3 regions of the Aeribacillus sp. FSL K6-8210 genome follow, and region 2 is predicted to be linked to each of the others. Evidence: riboswitches for the same ligand, from Rfam matches in the RefSeq annotation. Region 2 holds a riboswitch; each other region holds the start of a gene.
What was found. A riboswitch is a leader RNA that binds a small molecule or an ion and turns the genes downstream of it on or off. The one in region 2 is predicted to bind thiamine pyrophosphate.
Positions count from the first base shown of each region.

Region 1: another riboswitch for thiamine pyrophosphate. It lies ahead of thiC (phosphomethylpyrimidine synthase ThiC); the one in region 2 lies ahead of thiT (energy-coupled thiamine transporter ThiT).
Region 3: another riboswitch for thiamine pyrophosphate. It lies ahead of NSQ41_RS07195 (acetylornithine deacetylase); the one in region 2 lies ahead of thiT (energy-coupled thiamine transporter ThiT).

Region 1 covers NZ_CP150172.1:2,763,946-2,768,406, forward strand. Annotated here, with positions in the region: gene floA (flotillin-like protein FloA) at 1-858, opposite strand, end outside; gene NSQ41_RS13405 (nodulation protein NfeD) at 875-2,158, opposite strand; TPP riboswitch at 2,352-2,467, shown strand; gene thiC (phosphomethylpyrimidine synthase ThiC) at 2,602-4,344, shown strand; gene NSQ41_RS13415 (galactosyldiacylglycerol synthase) at 4,392-4,461, opposite strand, start outside.
Region 2 covers NZ_CP150172.1:3,413,221-3,417,681, forward strand. Annotated here, with positions in the region: gene NSQ41_RS16630 (DUF2179 domain-containing protein) at 1-128, opposite strand, end outside; gene NSQ41_RS16635 (DUF418 domain-containing protein) at 232-1,467, opposite strand; TPP riboswitch at 1,640-1,743, shown strand; gene thiT (energy-coupled thiamine transporter ThiT) at 1,813-2,373, shown strand; gene menC (o-succinylbenzoate synthase) at 2,415-3,524, opposite strand; gene NSQ41_RS16650 (carbon-nitrogen hydrolase family protein) at 3,789-4,461, opposite strand, start outside.
Region 3 covers NZ_CP150172.1:1,479,662-1,484,122, reverse strand. Annotated here, with positions in the region: gene tenA (thiaminase II) at 1-60, opposite strand, end outside; gene tenA (thiaminase II) at 78-755, opposite strand; gene NSQ41_RS07195 (acetylornithine deacetylase) at 788-2,053, opposite strand; TPP riboswitch at 2,178-2,278, opposite strand; gene NSQ41_RS07190 (hypothetical protein) at 2,344-3,012, opposite strand; gene NSQ41_RS07185 (TlpA disulfide reductase family protein) at 3,244-3,699, opposite strand; gene NSQ41_RS07180 (peroxiredoxin) at 3,792-4,340, opposite strand.

The DNA of each region.
Region 1 (4,461 bases), 650 kb from region 2:
TGCAAGCGGAACTTGCGCTTCCGCCTCAACAACTTTTGCCCGCATTTCTTCAACTTTAGCGCGCATTTCCTGCTCTCTTGCCACCGCCATCGCCCTGCGTTCCTCCGCTTTAGCTTGCGCGATGTTTTTGTCTGCTTCCGCTTGATCTGTCTGCAGGATCGCACCGATGTTTTTGCCGATGTCAACGTCCGCGATGTCGATGGATAAAATTTCAAAGGCTGTTCCTGAATCGAGTCCTTTGTTTAAAACTGTTTGCGAAATCATATCAGGGTTTTCCAGCACTTTTTTATGATCATCAGAAGAACCAATGGTGCTGACAATTCCTTCACCTACACGTGCGATAATCGTTTCTTCCCCGGCACCGCCAACAAGCCGGTCGATATTGGCTCGCACCGTGATGCGGGCTTTTGCTTTCACTTCAATTCCGTCCATGGCAACCCCTGCAATAAACGGGGTTTCGATTACTTTCGGATTTACGCTCATTTGAACGGCTTCAAGCACGTCTCTTCCCGCTAAATCAATCGCAGCACAACGTTCAAAGCTCAATTCAATATTAGCTCTTTCAGCTGCAATTAATGCGTTGACAACTCGATCGACATTTCCTCCTGCCAAATAATGGCTTTCCAATTGATTTGTTGTGACATCAAGGCCGGCTTTATGCGCTTTAATTAACGGATTGATCACTCGACTTGGAATGACTCTGCGCAGCCTCATTCCAATAAGAGTCAAAATACTGATGCGAACGCCAGCTGCCAGAGCGGAAATCCAGAGCATAATCGGCACAAAAGAGAACAAGATGCCAAGCAAAATAAGACCTAATACGATAAGACCTAGTAAAAGAAAAAATGATACATCCATGTGATATACCTACCTCCTATTCATTTTCATTAATAGCTCTTACAACAATTCGTGAGCCTTCTACTTTAACAATTTTCACTTTTCTTCCTTTCTCAATATACGTTCCTTCTGTCACAACATCCAATCTTTCCTCTCCATCGGTCATTACTGTTCCTGCCGGTCGTAAAGCAGTCACAGTTACACCCGTTTTCCCAATTAAATCTGTACGATTTTGATTGGATACATAACCTTTCTCCGTGCTGATTGAATCATTTAAAATAATTTTTTTAAACCATTTCATACGCTTACCAATCACCTTTGACATGATGAATATTGTGAATATCGAAATGGAACCGGCAATAAAAAGAGAAACCGCCATATGTCCTATATGATCAGCTGCTAAAAATAAACTTAAAAGGACTGAAAGAAAACCGATTGCTCCAATAATTCCTCCTGGAACAAACAACTCTGCAATTATAAGCAGAACCCCAAGCACGAACAAAACAACCGTTTCCAATCCCGCAAGCCCTGCAATAAAATGACCGAAGAAAAACAAAAACAGTGCCAATAGTCCAATAAAACCAGGAATGCCAAACCCAGGAGTGTACAATTCTAACACAAACCCTAAACCGCTAATCGTTAATAATATCGGAATGGTATACATGTTTGTTACAAAACGGGCTATTTTTTCAGCAAACGTCTCCTCAGTCTCCTGGACTTTTGCACCTTCCATTCCGATCGATTTCAAAAGCTCTGCCCGGCTTTTGGCGATGCCTTCACCATACCCGACTTCCATCGCTTGTTTTGCTGTTAATGTTAGTAATTCTCCTTTTTCTGCACCATATTCGGGCATATCCAAGCTGCTGTCTACCATCGCCTCAGCGAACATAGGGTCTCTGCCATGAACCTCAGCAGCATTTCTCATCTCTGCTTTCCAAAACGATTGCACTTTTACTTCTGCAGCATTGCCATTGGAGTCAATGACAGCCGCTGACCCAATGGTACCGCCAGGATGGTAATATATTTGATCAGCCCTTAATGCTATATAAGCCCCTGCAGAAATCGCATGTTTATTTACATAAGCGATTGTTTTGATATCTGTATCCATAATCATTTTGCCTATTTCTATCGCTGCCTCTAAAGCACCGCCAGGAGTGTTCAATTCAAAAACAATGACATCCGCCTTCTCTTTTTCCGCCTCCTGAATGGATCGTTTAATAAAATGCACCAACCCTTTTTCAATTGTATTTTCAATCGGAATAAAATAAACAGTTTTCCCTTCAGCTGATTTGGCATCAAAAGACGCACAAATAATCGACAAGATGAGCAGCAGAGCGCAAATAGCGAAAAACTTATTGTTTGATTTCAGGCCTCTCCCCCCTTATTTTTTGCCTAATATTATTACGGACAATTGTGCAGAAAGTTTCAAAAATCAACAATTCTGCAAACAAACATGAAACGAAAAAATATTTTCATTATTTTTCATATTATGTTACTATTAAAAAAAATATATAACCATCTACTAGGGGTGTCCAATTAGCTGGACTGAGAGAAGAACGCGCCTGAAGTTCTTCAACCCTTTGAACCTGATCTGGATGATGCCAGCGTAGGGAAGTAGGTAGCGGGAGTATTTTATTGCCTTCTTTTTCTATATTGAATTGATCGGGTTCGTGCTAAAGCGAACCCGTTTTTATTTTTCACGTCCCATCTCCCCTCCTATTTTTCTATGCACATCTTCAGATAAAAAAATGGAGGAGGAGAAAAATGAAACATTATTTCGAAAACATGCAGTTTCCAGCAAGCAAAAAAATTTATGTGACTGGGTCAAGACCCGATATTCGGGTTCCGATGAGGGAAATTCAATTAACTCCCACGAAAACGGAAGCGGGAACGTTTGAAAATGAACCTGTAAAGGTTTATGACACGAGCGGTCCCTATACAGATCCTGATTTTCAGGCAGATATTCATAAAGGTTTGCCGGCTGTACGCAAACAGTGGATTTTAGACCGTCATGATGTTGTAGAATATGACGGGCGCCAGGTAAAGCCTGAAGATAATGGATTTCGCAATTGGGAAGATCACAATATTGCCACACCTTTTCATCGAAAGCCTTTCAAAGCAAAAAAAGGTGCTGTCGTTACACAAATGCACTATGCAAAAAAGGGGATCATCACCCCAGAGATGGAGTTTGTGGCGATTCGTGAAAACATAAATCCTGAATTCGTTCGTCAAGAAGTCGCTGCCGGCAGGGCCATTATTCCGTCCAACATTAATCACCCGGAAAGTGAACCGATGATCATCGGCCGGAACTTTCATGTAAAAATTAATGCCAACATTGGCAATTCAGCTGTAACATCGTCAATCGAAGAAGAAGTTGAGAAGATGCTTTGGGCCATCCGCTGGGGCGCTGACACAATTATGGACCTGTCAACAGGAAAAAATATTCATGCAACAAGAGAATTTATCATCCGCAACTCGCCCGTGCCGGTTGGAACCGTCCCGATTTACCAAGCGCTCGAAAAAGTAAATGGCGTTGCTGAAGAGTTAACATGGGAAATTTACCGTGATACATTAATTGAGCAAGCAGAACAAGGGGTCGATTATTTTACTATACATGCCGGCGTGCTGCTTCGCTATATCCCTTTGACCGTCAAACGGACGACCGGAATCGTATCCCGCGGCGGTTCGATCATGGCGCAGTGGTGTATGGCGCATCATCAAGAAAACTTTTTATACACTCATTTTGAAGAGATTTGCGAAATTTTAAAAACATATGATATTGCCGTTTCATTAGGTGACGGCTTGCGTCCCGGATCTATTCGAGATGCCAATGATGAAGCGCAATTTGCCGAATTGAAAACGCTCGGTGAATTGACGGAAATCGCCTGGAAACATGATGTCCAAGTCATGATCGAAGGCCCTGGGCACATTCCGATGCATAAAATTAAAGAAAATGTTGATTTAGAAAATGAAATTTGCAAAGGGGCTCCTTTTTATACCCTCGGTCCATTAACGACCGATATTGCTCCCGGCTATGATCATATTACGTCAGCCATTGGAGCAGCCATGATCGGCTGGTACGGAACGGCCATGCTATGTTATGTAACTCCGAAAGAGCATTTAGGCCTTCCCAATAAAGAGGATGTGCGCCAAGGTGTTGTTGCTTATAAAATTGCAGCCCATGCCGCAGATTTGGCAAAAGGGCATCCAGGCGCCCAAATAAGGGATGATGCTTTATCAAAAGCCCGTTTTGAATTTCGCTGGAACGACCAATTTAATCTTTCTCTCGATCCTGAACGGGCACGCGAATATCATGACGAAACTTTGCCGGCAGAAGGAGCGAAAATTGCCCATTTTTGTTCTATGTGCGGTCCAAAATTTTGCTCGATGAAAATTTCCCACAATTTAAGAAAAATGGCCGGTTCAAGTGATTCTGATTTCGTTCAGGAAGGTTTGAGGCAAAAAGCAAAAGAATTTATAGAGGGCGGGTCATCCCTTTATCGATAAATAATTTTCAAACTAATGCTCCTAGAAGCTTTAATGGCTTCCAGGAGCTATTCATTCATTAAACGTTTGATCAATCCCGCTGGTTCAATCGGAGCTAAACTTTTATGATATTCATCC
Region 2 (4,461 bases):
GCTGCTTCTAGCAAACCTATACCAGCAGCAGCCTTTGTTTGATTTTTCACTAACAAAATAGTTCGGATCGTCAATACTGGTACATACAATAATTGCAGCAAAAAAATAAAAATTGCTTGTAGAAACATGTTGCCTAGACACTCCTTTGTTCCATCATACTATAAATTATTTTCAAAAAGAAAGAGCTATCATAAACTCAAAATCTGAGATTTGAAACTACATTTTTACAATTCATCTTGATCTGTTATTATGCTTCGAAACTTCCTTTTTCATGCGAATAGGCTGGCGCTTGAAATACATCGCTGTTCTCCATACCCACTCCAACGGCCCTAATTGAAAATATTTAAACCAAATATGGCTGATGATAAGCTGCACGGCAAAAATTGCGAGTGCAAGCCAAAAACCGGCGAAGGGGTATACTTTACCGTACAATCCCAATCCGTAATGATAAAAAATATATGTACAAATAACAGATTGCATGATGTAATTTGTCAATGACATGCGTCCAACAGGCGCAATCTTCTTAACAATTTGCCGACAGATTGGGTGAAAATATAAAAATATGAGAGAGATCACATAAAACAACATGAGAAATGGTGCACCGAACACCATGTAAAAACTATTTTTAGCGGTGACCGCAAAAATATTTAACGGAAGCCCAATGATAAGCCCGAAAAACCAGATGGCTGTTAATAACCTTCGATGCTTCTCCGGTTCTTGAAAAAGCTTTTGTTTCGCAAATATCATGCCAACTAAAAACATGCTGATATATGGGAGCATGTTTATTATATAGACAAGCGGTTGAAAAGGCCACATGCCAGACATAGACATGTAAAAAAGCCGATCATGAATACGCTGATGGAAAATATCAGTAAAACTTCCGTTTTGATATGAATGGATTGCGTTTCTTGCCTCCTCTTCCAGTAAGGCAGCCTGCTCTCTTTTTTGGACTAAAGCATCCTCACCATTGGATACAGCCGTCATCAAACCAATAAGGAGCAAATATAAACTAAATAAACATACAGTCCATACCAAAAGGGTTTTCCAGGAACACTTCCGGAAAAAAAGGAGAAGAAACCCCAGCACAGCATAATCCATTAAAATGTCTCCATCCCAGATGAAAAATGAATGAATTAGTCCAAATACAAAAAGCACCACCAGTCTGCGTATATATATAGAAACAAAGTTCCTGCCGTTTCCTAAAGCCCGTTCCTCCATGATGATGATTCCAAATCCGAACAATAATGAGAACATTGTAATAAACTTCATTTGTACAAATATTTCCAAAATATTTTTCGTTAGAAAATCCCATGTTCTCCATGTTTCAGTAAAAAAATTTTCGCTGCCTATTTGGTATAAATATACATCTGGATAGCTGAAATGCGCCATATTCACAAGTAAAATGCCAAATATCGCAGCCCCCCGCACCACATCCACTACTTCATAACGCTCACGTTTAAGATTCAAACCAAAACCCCCATTCTGAAAAAAGTTCTTATTGTTAACGCCCTTTTTTCATTACTTTTTGTCCAAAGGCTGCATTTCAGCTTTATCGTGTTTAAATTTATTTGAATATAGCGAAAAAAGAATGACAATTTTCTTATAGTCTATTATGATAGACATAAGATTCGAATATCAACAGATCCACAAGGGGAGCTATATGCTGAGAGTGGACGGATATTTCGTCCAGACCCTTTGAACCTGTTAGTTAATGCTAGCGTAGGGATGTGGAAGTATACTGATCCATGATACAGCCTTTTTCCCCCTTATGGATATTTGTTGATAGCAAATAATATACAGGGGGTTTTATTTTTGGAAAAAAATCGCTTATTACTATTAATAGAAGCAGCAATCTTTGCAGCATTGGCAGTTATACTTGATCTTCTCCCTTCCATTCAATTATCATCAGCCATTTCTATATCCATTGCCATGGTGCCTGTACTCATATTATCGTTTCGATCCGGTGCAAAGATTGGCTTCATTTCCGGCTTTTTATGGGGATTATTGCAAATTGTATTAGGTGATGCATACATCCTGACGCCTGTTCAAGGCTTCATCGACTATTTTCTAGCTTTTTCCTTTATCGGTTTAGCCGGTCTTTTCAGCAAAACTATCCAAAATAAGCTGAAAGATGGAAAGAAAAGCTCTGCTCTTGTTTTCATCATCTTTGGCGTCTTCATCGGAGCTTTTGCACGTTATTTTTGGCATTTTATCAGCGGTGTCTTTTTCTTCGGAGAATATGCACCAGAAGGAATGTCAGCGGTCGTTTATTCTTTGATCGTAAACGGCATTACGATGATAGGAGCCTTTGTATTATGCGCTGTCGTTACTGTTATTCTCATTATGGCGGCGCCAAGATTGGTTGTAAAATAAATAAAATAGTCCTCTGCAAAACATGCAGAGGATGATTTTGTTTATAGGGTAAATACTTTCGTTTCAACAGTGTATTTTTTTAATTTTTCACGGCTTACATGAAAACCGATCCCCGGGTTATCAGGCAAGGCAATTTTTCCATTATAAACCGATATTTCCGGTTCAATAATATCTTCTTCCCAATACTTAGATGAACTGGATATATCTCCTGGCAGTGTGAATTGTTCAAGTGTCGCTAAGGCTATATTATGGGCCCGTCCAATCCCTGATTCAAGCATCCCTCCGCACCAAACTGGAACATTTTGCTCTTTGCAAAAATCATGGATTTTTTTTGCTTCTGTCAAACCGCCAACACGGCCGATTTTTATATTCATAATTTTGCAGCTTCGAAGTTCAACAGCCTTTCGAGCATCTTCGAAGGAACAAATACTTTCATCTAAACAGATCGGTGTGTCCAATTCTTTTTGAAGTTTGCTATGATCCACAATATCATCGTGCGCAAGAGGCTGCTCAATCATCATTAATTGAAACTCATCCAATTGTTTTAGATGATTTATATCTTTTAATGTATAGGCACTGTTCGCATCAGCCATTAAATCCAAGTTCGGAAAATGCTTCCGTATTTCCTTAACTACTTCAATATCCCAACCGGGTTTAATCTTTATTTTTACTCTCTTGTATCCTTCCTCCTGATATTGTTCAATAAGACTGATTAAATCTTTTATTGTCGGCTGAATACCGATGCTCACCCCAGCTTCAACTTCTTTTTTCATTCCCCCGAGAGCTTGTGAAAGAGGTATATTTTGCTGTTTTGCATATAGATCCCACACGGCACCTTCCAAAGCCGCTTTTGCCATATAATTTCTGCGAATAAAACGAAACGATTCAGCCAACTCACGAGGATGATGAAACGTCGTCTTTGATAAAATCGGAATGAGGAAATCTTCGATCATGTGCACAGTTGTTTTCACGGTTTCTTCTGTATACCATGGAGTGGAAAAAGCAACCCCTTCTCCAAAACCGGCTGCACCATCATCATCCTTTACTTCTACGATCAACAATTCGCGATCGTGAATGTCTCCATAGCTAGTAGAAAATGGGGCTTTCAAACGCATCTGTAATATATGCAAAACAATTTTCTTAATTTTTATCAATTAAGAGCATCTCCTTTTTTAGCCAAGCTCTCAGCTAAGTTCGACAAAATCATTCCCATTCGCCAGAGGGCTCGATATTTCCCGGAAAATATTTCTTAAAATAGCGAATCCACTCGAACGTTTGTTTTACACTAATTATAAAATAAACGCTTTCTTAATGTAAAGGAGCAAGGGATTTCTTTATTTCCCTTATTGTTTATTGAACTGCAAAATCTCAAATAAATAATGAGATCAATCGTAGAAACGAGTCTCATCATGAGATTAATTTTTCCACTCAATAGTTGTCTTCTTCTCTTTGTTGACTAGCAATTTAAAAACATCAGGTCTTGCATAATGCCCAACAGGATCAAAATCAAACTGGCTATAGGCGATTTGTTTCATATCCAGTTCTGCAATGATGATGTCTTCCTTGCCAAATACGGGCTCTGCCACATATTCGCCCAACGGTCCAACAATGGCGCTACCACCTCTGCTCATTATTTCAGGTGAAGAAGCAAGTTCATCATAACAAGCCAAATCTTTCGGATACATATCTTTTGTCACATATTGATTGGCAGACAAAACAAAGCATCTCCCCTCCAAAGCAATGTGGCGGATTGTTGACTGCCAAGTTTCCCTTGCATCAGCCGTTGGGGCAATATAAATTTGAATTCCTTGTGCATACATCGCAGCCCTTGCTAACGGCATATAATTTTCCCAGCAGATTAGCGCCCCTATTCTTCCATAAGGGGTGTCAAACACTGGCAATGTGCTTCCATCCCCTTCCCCCCAAACAATCCGTTCTGCTGCAGTCGGTTTTAATTTGCGGTGTTTTCCTAACAACTGTCCGTCAGAATCGAAAAATAAAACAGAACAGTAAAGAGTCCCGCCGCTAAATTCATTATCCCTTTCTGTAACGCCTATCACAAGGTAGACACCTGCTTTTCGAGCCGCT
Region 3 (4,461 bases), 1.9 Mb from region 2:
ATCGAAGCTGGCCTGCCATATCGGATCTGCTTTTGTTCGAATTTTTTCAGTAAATTTCATGTTCATTCTCTCCTATATTAAGAATTGATTTCGATTGGCCACATTTCTTTTCGTTCAGACATTTCCCAAAACATATATTCGTATTTGCTCGTTGTGACAAAAATATCTTCCAGCCATTTCAATTCTTCTTCCCGTTTTCCTTCTGCAAGCTCATTCATTAAATCTTTCAGCCATTTTGCCAATTCACCGAATTCTGTTGATGCGTACATTTTTACCCACTCGCCGTAAAACTCATGTTCACTGGCACCAGGAATCTCATGTAAGCGTGTGCCGATTTCATAATAGCTCCATGTACATGGAAGGACTGCGGCAACCAGTTCTGCCAATGATCCTCGCTGCGACACATTTAACATATAGCTCGTATATGCAACGGTTGTAGCAGCAGGCTGAACTTGTTCTAATTTTTCCTTCTCTATTCCTATTCTTTCAGCGTATTGACGATGCAAATCCATTTCCACTTTTAACGTCGAATGTAGAAGATCAGCAAAAACTGTCATTGTTTGAAGATTGTGAGCCTTTAAGCTTCCAAGGGCAAACAGGCGGCAGTATTCGATTAAATAAAGATAATCCTGCTCCATAAAAAAGCGAAATTTGTCGATATCCAGCGTCCCATTGCCGATTCCTTGAACAAACGGATGATGGTAACTCGCTTCCCAAATCGGTTTTGCAGTTTTATACAATCGGTCTGTAAACATTTGAATTACCCCTTTCGCAGCTTTTGTAATTGTCATCGTTTTTTCTGATACCAATCAAATAAAAACGCGATCAGCGATTTTGTAAATGTTTTTAATTGGGGGATGGACAGCTTTTCATTCACCGAGTGTGCATCTTCAAGCGTGCCCGGTCCATATAAAACGACGGGAATTCCCGCTTCACTCAGCCAGCCGCCGTCTGTCACAGTAGGGGACATCGTCAGCTTTGCTTCCTCATTAAATGCCAGTTTATGTGCTTTTTGTAATGTTTTCACTCCGAGTGAATGTTCGTCATATGAAAAAGCTGGGAAAATTTCTCCTCGATCTTCAATCATCGATGTGCCGCCCCATTTAAATTTCGGAGGATATTTCCGAAGCCATGGATCAGCCATTGCAACATGATGGATATGTTCTTCAATTTCCCGGATCACCTCTACATAATGCTCTTCCGGGTAATAGTGAACGGTAATCCAAAGGGAACATTTATCGGCCACAAAAGCGGCGTGCCTTCCACCTTCAATCACTGCAGGATTAATTGTGGCAGAACCAGGCGGAAAGCCTTTGCTCGTTTTCATCACTGCCCAATGCTGTTCAAGCTCTCGCAGTCCTTCAATAATTTTCATCATTTTTTCAATCGCGCTTGCCCCAAAAAGCTTCCCGCCGGCATGAATCATTTGTCTTCTCGTGCCATCGTGAAATGTCTCGGGGCTTTCAATCGTAATCCAGCCCGTGATCACCCCGCCCTGCCCTTGTATTTCACAGTTGCTTGAATCGACAACGATGGCAAAATCAGCTCGATATCCCCGGTCGCAGCACGATTTTGTTCCTGCTTCGCCTACTTCTTCACCGACGACGGACTGAAAAATGATATCCCCTCCCGGCTCAATGCCGTTTTCTTGCAGCAGCTTTAATGCAAACAGACTGGCAGCCATTCCCCCTTTCATATCCGCTACACCGCGTCCATATATGTAATCCCCTTTAACCGTTGCCTCAAAAGGAGGCGTTAGCCATTCTTCTCCCTCTTCGATTGAAGCGACATCAATATGCCCGTTAATAATTAAACTGTGGTAATTTTCTGGATCTTTTCCTTTTTTCGTTCCTACTACGACTGGATCTTGTTCATATAAATCCCATTGATCAATGGAAAAGCCGATGTCTTCCAAATATGAGGCGACATACTTTTGAGCCTCTTTTGCATTTCTTGCCGGAGGGCTCGGCGTTTCAAACGATACGAGTGTTTTTAGAAGATTCAGAAGTTCTTCTTCCCTTTCATCAATTTGCTGAAATAGCGTTTGTAACACGTTGTCTCCCCTTTCTTAACATTTTGTTTTGAAAAATGGTTTGCCAACCAGCCTTGTAATGCAAAAAGCCCGTTCCCAATATAAGGGAACGGGCAAGTATATACAAAACCCATAGACAGGTTTCGATATTACTGCACCACTTCCCTACGCTAGTATGATCTAGATCAGGTTCAAAGGGTCAAGGCACACGCCTTTCTCAGCCTTTCGGCTCCCCTAGTGGTATGTTAATATTATGAAATTTTCATTTAATTTCATTAAATCATAAAATATAGAAAAATACAAGCTAACGGTTAATTGATTCTTTTTGCTGTCTTTAATAATTCACGATAACCAATTCGAGTAAATTGCAAATGTTGATCAATATAATTAGCCTTTTTCAAATGCTCGATCGATTGTTCAGAAAAACTGCCGCTAATTTCCTGAAACCTTTGATTAATTTCCACTAACGAATGATTTAATATAAAATCTGCATCAAGCAGCAGGACAATCCGCTCGATCTCAGGATCTCTTTTTAAAATCAAGTTGGCAATCCGGCCTTTCATGAATGCTAGCTCTTGTTGAAGCTTTGAAGCTTCATCCTCTTTTTCTCTAATTTTGGCTCGGTACTTTTGTTTTTCTTCCTCTTCGATACCGGCTTTTGTTAATAGCTCCTCCAACAATTGCGTTTTATCAAGCTCCAGTTTATTTAATTGCTGTTCTTTTCGCGCCATTTCTGTTTCATCAGGCAGCTTTTCGTTTTGAATAGGCTCTTTTCGTTCTTCTTTCATCTTTATCATATAGTCTATTTTCCGATAGACAAGGAAGGCGAGAACAACTAAACATCCATTTAATAGCAGAGATATAAAACGCACGACGACGTCGTTAAATGCAAGCAAATAAAATAGGAAAAGGATAACGATGACAGCCAAAAGCACCTTTAATAGATTCATAATGGAAAAAGTTTGTGATTGTTTTGCCATCCACCTATGCTCCTTTTTGTTCAAACTAGCATCATTTATTATAGCATGTTGTGATTTGGAATGTGAATCATTTCTTTAGGATTGAGAGCTGGAAAAAGGATGTCAGATGAATGGTAAATGGAGATGCTTATCTTTTGAAAGCTTCGAAGCAATAAAAACAAGTCCTTTCAAAGCCGGAAAGGTATTTTTCTAAAATGAAAAACCACCTGCAATGTTTTGCAGATGGTTGAATCATTCAGCGTTTTCTGTTTCCGCTAACACCCGATTAACACGTTTTTCCAGCATTTTCATTCCGCTTCCTCCTGCTTGGAAGTGGCGAAGAATGCCGTTTTTGTCAAAAACATAATATGCAGGTACATATTGATTTTCAAAAGCATCGGTTAATTTATGTTCGTTGTCAACAAAGATCGGTTGCGTAATCCCGTGTTCTTCCGCTACTTTTTTAATATCATCAATATCTAAATCCTTTTCGGAGCGAGGCATATGAACAGCTACTACGTTCAGTTTATCTTTATATTGATCGCGGAACTCATTTACTTTCGGCATTGCTTCTTTACACAAATGGCAGCTGATTGACCAAAAATGGATTAATGTTGGTTTTTCACCGATTAATTGCTCTTTCGTTACTTCGCCATTCAGCCAAGTTGTTGCTCCGACTAATTCAGGCATTGGCTCACGTAATTTCATTTCCGCTTCCTCCTTGAAGAATGAATATCAAAAAAATAATCGTTTGAAAAAAGGCCTAACGTACTGCTAGGCCCTTTGAATGAAAAGCTTCATTATACTTTAAGCGTTTCTTGACCAGGCTTCCAGTTTGCTGGGCAAAGTCCGCCAGTTTGAAGCGCTTGAAGTACACGCAATGTTTCATCAACATCGCGGCCAATGTTGTTATGGAATACTGTTTGATATTGAAGTTCGCCTTCTGGATTGATGATGAACAATCCGCGAAGAGCAACTCCTTCTTCTTCGATTAAAACGCCGTAGTCTCTTGATACTTGATGATTTGTATCTGCTGCAAGCGGATATTTAATATCGCCTAAACCGTTCTCTTCGCGAGGAGTTTTAATCCAAGCTAAGTGTGTGTGAATTGTGTCAGTTGATACACCAATCACTTCTGCATCAAGATCTTCAAATTCTTCATAACGGTCAGAAATAGCTGTGATTTCAGTTGGACAAACGAAAGTGAAGTCCATTGGATAAAAGAAAAGAACTGTCCATTTTCCTTGTTTCATGATTTCTTCCAAGCTTACTTTACCAAACTCTTTGTTTGGCAAAACGGCATCCATTTCAAAACGTGGAGCTTGTTTACCAACCAAACGCTCTGCCATTATGTAACCCTCCATTTTAAAATTTTATTTTAAAGGAAACTTTTTGATCGTTTCCTTCAAAAACAAATGAGAATGAATTGAGTATTTTCTCAATATCCTTCCTCCGATTACTATTATATAT